Regions from separate parts of the Paenibacillus favisporus genome, predicted to be linked through region 2. Evidence: predicted binding sites of a transcription regulator. Region 2 holds the regulator's gene; each other region holds the start of a gene.
The links. The regulator CtsR, encoded in region 2, represses protease genes until heat stress. The targets are predictions, from matches to a motif close to ATGGTCAATAAAGGTCAAACA.
Positions count from the first base shown of each region.

Region 1: the regulator CtsR is predicted to act here: its motif matches at 1,540-1,560, upstream of ABID47_RS10210 (ATP-dependent Clp protease ATP-binding subunit).
Region 3: the regulator CtsR is predicted to act here: its motif matches at 1,153-1,173, upstream of clpP (ATP-dependent Clp endopeptidase proteolytic subunit ClpP).

Region 1 is NZ_JBEPLV010000002.1:463,887-466,154, forward strand. It holds gene ABID47_RS10210 (ATP-dependent Clp protease ATP-binding subunit) at 1-1,320, opposite strand, end outside; gene ABID47_RS10215 (helix-turn-helix domain-containing protein) at 1,842-2,268, opposite strand, start outside.
Region 2 is NZ_JBEPLV010000012.1:1,219-3,486, forward strand. It holds gene ABID47_RS32900 (GNAT family N-acetyltransferase) at 1-444, shown strand, start outside; gene ABID47_RS32905 (CtsR family transcriptional regulator) at 849-1,310, shown strand; gene ABID47_RS32910 (UvrB/UvrC motif-containing protein) at 1,340-1,864, shown strand; gene ABID47_RS32915 (protein arginine kinase) at 1,893-2,268, shown strand, end outside.
Region 3 is NZ_JBEPLV010000004.1:41,884-44,151, forward strand. It holds gene nrdI (class Ib ribonucleoside-diphosphate reductase assembly flavoprotein NrdI) at 1-55, opposite strand, end outside; gene clpP (ATP-dependent Clp endopeptidase proteolytic subunit ClpP) at 469-1,065, opposite strand; tRNA gene ABID47_RS18190 (tRNA-Arg) at 1,275-1,349, opposite strand; gene ABID47_RS18195 (sugar-binding transcriptional regulator) at 1,590-2,268, shown strand, end outside.

The sequences.
Region 1 (2,268 bases), on a different contig from region 2:
CTTGTCGACGGCTTCGCCCTGGCCGATGACGCGGCTTGCGAGGCGGGCGGCCAGATTTTTCATCTTGCCGCGCTCATCCGCCTGCAGCTTGCCGACCGGGATGCCGGTTTTACGCTCGATGATGTTCTGGATATCCTCGACAGTTACTTCGAGGACCTCTCCGGCAGCGGCATCCCCGTTCAGACGTTGCTGCAGCTCGGCTTCCTCGTCGCGCAGCTTGGCGGCGAGCTCGTAATTTTCATCGCGGGCGGCTGCGTCTTTCTCGGTTGTAATCTGTTCCAGACGGGCGCGGATCTCGTCCGCACTGCCGACCGGAGCCCGCAGATTCAGCTTGGCGCCCGATTCGTCGAGCAGGTCGATCGCTTTATCAGGCAGGAAGCGGTCCTGGATATAGCGGCTGGACAGACGCACGCACGCTTCAAGCGTTTCGTCCGGATAGTGTACGCCGTGGAACTGCTCGTATTTCGGACGCAGCCCTTTCAAAATTTCGATCGTTTCCTCGGCGGTCGGCTCGTCGACCGTCACCGGCTGGAAGCGGCGCTCCAGCGCAGCGTCTTTCTCGATCTGACGGTATTCCTTAAGCGTCGTGGCGCCGATGACCTGCAGCTCGCCCCGCGCCAGCACCGGCTTCAGGATGTTGCCGGCGTCCATAGAGCCCTCCGCGGAGCCCGCGCCGACCAGCAGATGGATCTCGTCGATGAACAGCAGAACATTTTTACGCTGCTCCAGCTCGGCGATCAGCTGTTTGACTTTTTCTTCGAATTGCCCGCGAATGCCGGTTCCCGCTACGAGGGAGGCGACGTCGAGCGAATAGACTTCTTTGCTCCGCAGCTTCGCTGGTACGCTGCCCTCCGTAATGCGCAGCGCCAGCCCTTCGGCGATGGCCGTCTTGCCGACGCCCGGTTCGCCGATCAGCACCGGATTGTTTTTGTTCCGGCGGTTCAAAATTTCGATGACGCGGTCGATCTCCTCGTCGCGGCCGATGACGTTGTCGATCTTGCCGCCGCGCGCCGCGTCGTTCAGATTGCGTCCGAGCTGATCCAGCAGCCCGCCGCCGCGCCGTCCGCCTTCTTGAGCAGCTGCTCTGGGAGGCTGCTGCGCCGCGCCGGATACCGGCTGGCCGGATTGCATGAAGCCGCGGAACAAATCTTCCAGCGGAGAAGAATAGCTGCCGGAAGGACCAAAGCCGGCCGCAAACGGCACGCCGCCGTTTACTTTGGCATAGCAATCTTCGCAAAGAAACAATTTCTCGGATTTATGGTTGACAGTGAGGCTCAGACCTACGGTTGCCTGGTTATGATTACAATGTTGACAGCGCATGAAGGCATGCCCCTTTCGTTAGTTAATGGATTAATCAATTTTTGAATACTTCATCTGGATGTCCTCTAATCAGGAAAACAGCTGCCCGCGCCTTACGGGAGCAGGCCGCCGGAATAAAGGGATAAAAGTCAGAACTTCCGTCAGGACAAAGACGGCTGCACCGAAAGTCAAACTCCTAAAGAGGTTGTTCATGCAGTACAAGTTTGATCTTTTGATCTGACTTTGACTTTCTTTGACCTTATTATACCTCACTTGGAACACATGTCAACAGGTTTTCAGTTATTTTTCGTAAGTATATAGAAAAAGGTTTGAGAGAAGGAACGGTTCGGCCTTTCGGCTTGCTTGAGGCGAAAAAAAACGGCTGGAAGGCAAAGAAAAACGTCTATCGATGTACATAACTTTTTTGCGATATAACCGAGGCCCGGGTCTCCCGAAGCATGAAAAAAGCCCCGCCGTCCGGAATGTCTCCGTAAGAGCAGGGCGTACCTTGTATGATCAATGCGGTGAATAAGCCAAAAGTGTCATGATTCCTCGTCCTGTAATATGCAGTCGGCAAACAAAATGAATTTCGGGATGCGGAAAAATTGCTCCGCCCGGTCCTGAAAGCTGGCTGACGGCAGCGTCCCTTGGTGCAGCCATTTCCGGAACGTTCCGGGATGGATGTCCATCCATTCGCTGACGTCGCTGACGGACAGGTCGTGAACCATGCACAGCCCTGTTAGTATTTTGTTGCTGACAGGCGACCGGGTCAGCGTCCGGCGCATGAAGCGCGAAGAGGATGGCTGACAGATGATCGGGCTTGTGGATGTGACGGTATGATTAAACAGAATGTGATGCGGATAGCCCAGGTATTGGCATACCTTGTCCAAATTCTTTTTTCCCGGGATCCGTCCTTCATATACCCAGGCGCTCACGCTCCGGGAAGAAACCGAAATGTCTTCAGCCAGC
Region 2 (2,268 bases):
GTCAATTTTGTGCCGATGGATGACAGTCTTACATATCATTTGGCCGATCCGCGGATTAACCAGGAGATTATCCCATATGGGATGGCCCGTGTCGTAAATATGAAGAAACTCGTCGAAGCTTATCCTTTTACAGCCTCCGGCGAGGGGGGATCCGAGCGTCTAACTATTCAGCTGACGGATATGTATGCACCTTGGAATGAAGGCGTTTGGAGCTGGTCGTTCTCATCGGACGGAACCGCATCGGTCTCTCCCCTGGATACATCTCAAGAACAGCAGGAAGAGGTCCTTAGCTGCGACATCCAGGCACTGACCGTCCTGCTGACGGGGTTCAAACGGCCGGCTGAACTATACCAATCCGGACGAATTGCAGGCAGTGCGAAGGCAGTGAGCATCCTGGAAGCGCGGATCCCGGCCCGACAGACCTTGTTTATGGACTTCTTTTAAATATGGAATAAAATACCTTGCTATACAATTCTATTGAGCAGGGATCCGGTCAGAGTAATAGCCCTCTGCATACGTTGCAGGGGGTTATTTCGTATCGGTGCGGTATAAAAAGAAGGAGAACGTCAAAAATGAAGATACACCCTCTTGGCAAAACGTGAGAATATGTTATAATTTAGATCAAAGAAAGTCAAAGTCAACGTAAATTCAAATGTATGTTTGTTTACGGTTGAACTCACAATAGTGAATGCGCAAGGTTTAGATCAGTTATAACATATTCACCGGGTTAAGATCCAGATTCGAGCCCACGACCATTGGTTAAGTTTAAAGGAGATGGTTTGGGTATGCGAACGGACTAACGAATGACCATGAAGGTCTTGACGTTTTAACGTAATGGAGGATGAACAATGCGTAATATCTCTGATATTATTGAACAATATCTGAAGGGTATTCTGCATGATAGTCCCGAAGGAATGATTGAAATTCAGCGCAACGATCTGGCTGATCAGTTCTCATGCGTTCCATCCCAGATCAACTATGTGATCAGTACACGATTCACGCTGGAAAAAGGTTATCTTGTGGAAAGCAAGCGCGGTGGCGGAGGGTACATCCGGATTCAACGGATTGAACTCCCGCAATACTCGGCGCTTCATACGCATCTCCACCAAACGATTGGGGAACGCATCGATCAGAACGTGGCCGAAGGGCTGATCTATCAGTTGGAGGAGGCACGAATCCTTAGCAAACGCGAAGCGAGCATTATGCGCGCCGCGATATCCAGAGAGTGCCTGATGATCAAGCTTCCTTACCGGGATGAGATACGTGCTCGGCTGATGAAGGCGATGCTGATTTCTTTGTTAGGCAAATAGGCTTACGGAGAAAAAGGAGGTACATCGGTATGCTTTGCCAAGAATGTGGTAAGAGACCGGCGACTCTCCATTTTACCAAGATTGTGAATGGTGAGAAGACGGAGTTTCATTTTTGCGAATCCTGTGCCCGGGAGAAAGGGGAAATGATCCCCGGAACCTCTGGCGGATTTTCTATACACAGCCTGCTGTCTGGTCTCATGGACATTGACATGGCCGGCAAGGGGGCAGCAAGCAGCGCCAAGGCTGCTCAATCGCTGAGATGCGAAGAGTGCGGGATGACGTACTCGCAGTTCAGCAAGATCGGCCGGTTCGGCTGCAGCTCCTGTTATAAGTACTTTGGCAACCGCCTGGACCCTCTGCTCAAAAGAGTTCACGGCAGTACCGTACATGTCGGCAAGCTGCCCAAGAGAGGCGGCAGCAAAATTCAAGCCAAACGGAAAATCGACGGCTTGAAGCTCGAGCTTCAGCAGCGTATTCACGAAGAGGAGTTCGAAGAGGCTGCGAAGCTGCGCGACCAGATCCGTAAGCTTGAGAAAGAATTGTCGGAACAGTAAAGTTCACTCGAAGGAGGAGGAATGCGTGATGCCAAATCTCCGGTTTACCGAGAAAGCGCTGAGCGATTGGATGCGCGGCCAGGCCGATGCTTCCGAAATCGTCATCAGCAGCCGGGTTCGGGTTGCGCGCAACCTGCAGCATCTTCCTTTTCCGCTATTGGCCACCCGCCAGCAGTCGGAGGAAGTGCTCAAACGTCTGACGGGTATTCCCAGTGATCACCTTCAGTCTTTTGGAACTTTTTATACCGTGGAGCTCGACCACATCGATCCGCTGGACAAAAGGGTGCTGGTAGAGAAGCATTTGATCAGCCCTAATTTGGCGAATGAATCCCAGAACGGCGCGGTGATCCTCAGTGAGGACGAATCGGTCAGCATTATGATTAACGAAGAGGACCATCTTCGCA
Region 3 (2,268 bases), on a different contig from region 2:
GCTTGTTGATAAAGCGTCTGACATTGCCGGTCTTGGAATCATAGACGATTAGCATGATCCTTCACTCCTGAATAATGTTCTCTGCCGTGGTAATGGGCGCAAAAAAAACGTCTATTGACGTCATTGTAGATAACCACACCACATATCGTGGTCGTTATTCTTGTGATCACAGAATGGTTCATGAAATCCCTTCATCCTAGAACTACACCGATAGACTGGGATAGAGGGAAATTATGTTATATATACTATGCCGCTGACAATCAATATGTAGATGGTTTAAAGCGGGTATTAAGAATAATACATCAATATATTGATGTGGTCAAGCCTGTGAGAATCATGTTCATGGGCGGCTTGCAGCCTGCTTGACGCCTTGAAAAATCAAAAAAACAGGGAGCCCCCCCGGCGATCCGTAAGCGGATCGATTCGGGGAGATTCCCTGTTTTTCTTCGGTTCCAAAGCCGCAAATATTTACACGCCTTGGATTGGAGTGCTTTCCAGAACTTTATCGATCAGTCCGTATTCCTGCGCTTCAGCTGCGCTCATGAAGTAGTCACGGTCGGTGTCTTTCTCGATGCGCTCCAGCGGCTGTCCGGTACGTTCGGACAGAATGCGGTTCAAGGTGTCGCGCATTTTCAGAATGCGGCGGGCGCGGATTTCGATATCCGTAGCCTGGCCTTGCGCACCCCCGAGCGGCTGGTGGATCATGATCTCACTGTTCGGCAGGCCGAAGCGTTTGCCCTTGGCGCCGGCGTTCAGCAGGAACGCGCCCATGGAAGCGGCCAAGCCTACGCAGATTGTAGATACGTCCGGTTTGATGAACTGCATTGTATCGAAAATCGCCATACCGGCCGTAATGGATCCGCCGGGGCTGTTAATGTACAAATGGATGTCTTTCTCCGGATCTTCGGCTGCGAGGAACAGCAGCTGGGCGATGATAGAATTGGCGACCACGTCATTGACTTCGGTGCCCAGGAAAATGATGCGGTCTTTCAGCAAACGGGAATAGATGTCGTAAGCCCGTTCACCGCGGTTGCTTTGTTCGACGACCATAGGAATATAACTCACGTGGAAAACCTCCCTTAATTGGCTCAAAATAGGTCATTCTATACATACTGTTACCGTATTAACCACATGATAAACAATTTCAAACAAAAAGTCAAAGAAAGTCAAACTCAAGGTAAAAAAAATAGCCATCTGATTGGCTGTGGTACGTTTGGTTAAAAACATAACGTAGAACGGTTGCCGTTCTGCGTTCTCTTCTATATGAAGAAAAATGGCGCGCCCGCGAGGAATTGAACCTCGATCTCAGGCTTCGGAGGCCTACGTCATATCCATTGGACCACGGGCGCAAAATTCAATAGCAAGAGTTATTATATGATAGCTTGCCTCAAAATGCAAGGGTTAAGTTATTAAATTTTTTGAATCAGGAAAATGCTGTATAGGAGGAAAGGCTGATGTGAATTATAGTCAGTGGACTACTTGCAACCAGCGCCATTATTGAGTAGAATAGTGGTGGGACTTAAAACGTTGACCCGGGACATTTTAGGGCCAGGGGAGAGAGGGAAGCGAAGTTGCAGGAGTGGAAAGAAATGCGGGATATATTAGAGATACAAAAGCAGCTTCTGCCTGATCTCGTGGACGTTCTCAAGACCAGATATACCATTCTTCATCAGATCATGCTGTCGGAGCTGATCGGCCGGAGAACGCTCGCTGCATCCCTGCATATGACCGAGCGGGTGCTGCGGGCCGAGACGGATCTTCTCAAGTCCCAGGGCCTGATTGAGATCGAGAGCTCTGGGATGAGGGTCAGTGAGGCGGGAAGCAAGCTGCTTGAACAGATGGAGCCGATGGTGAAAGTGCTGTTCGGCCTCAATGATCTTGGCGAGAAGATCCGCCAGACGTACGGCTTGCGCAAAGTCGTGGTCGTGCCCGGGGATTGCGAATCGTCGCCGCTCACGAAGCGTGACTTGGGACGCGCGGGTGCCAAAGCGCTGCTTGGCGTCATGAACCAAGGGGACACCGTAGCGGTGACTGGAGGCTCAACGCTCGCCGAAGTGGCGGAGCAGTTGACGCCGCAGGCGGCCGTACCGATGAAGAACAGCTGGTTCGTGCCAGCTAGGGGCGGACTTGGCGAAAGCGTGGAGTTTCAGGCGAACACGATCGCATCCACCATGGCCAAGCGCGTCGGCGCGCAGTACCGGCTGCTGCATGTGCCGGACCTCCTGAGCGATGAAGCGTATCAGTCGCTGGTGCAGGACCGCAACATCC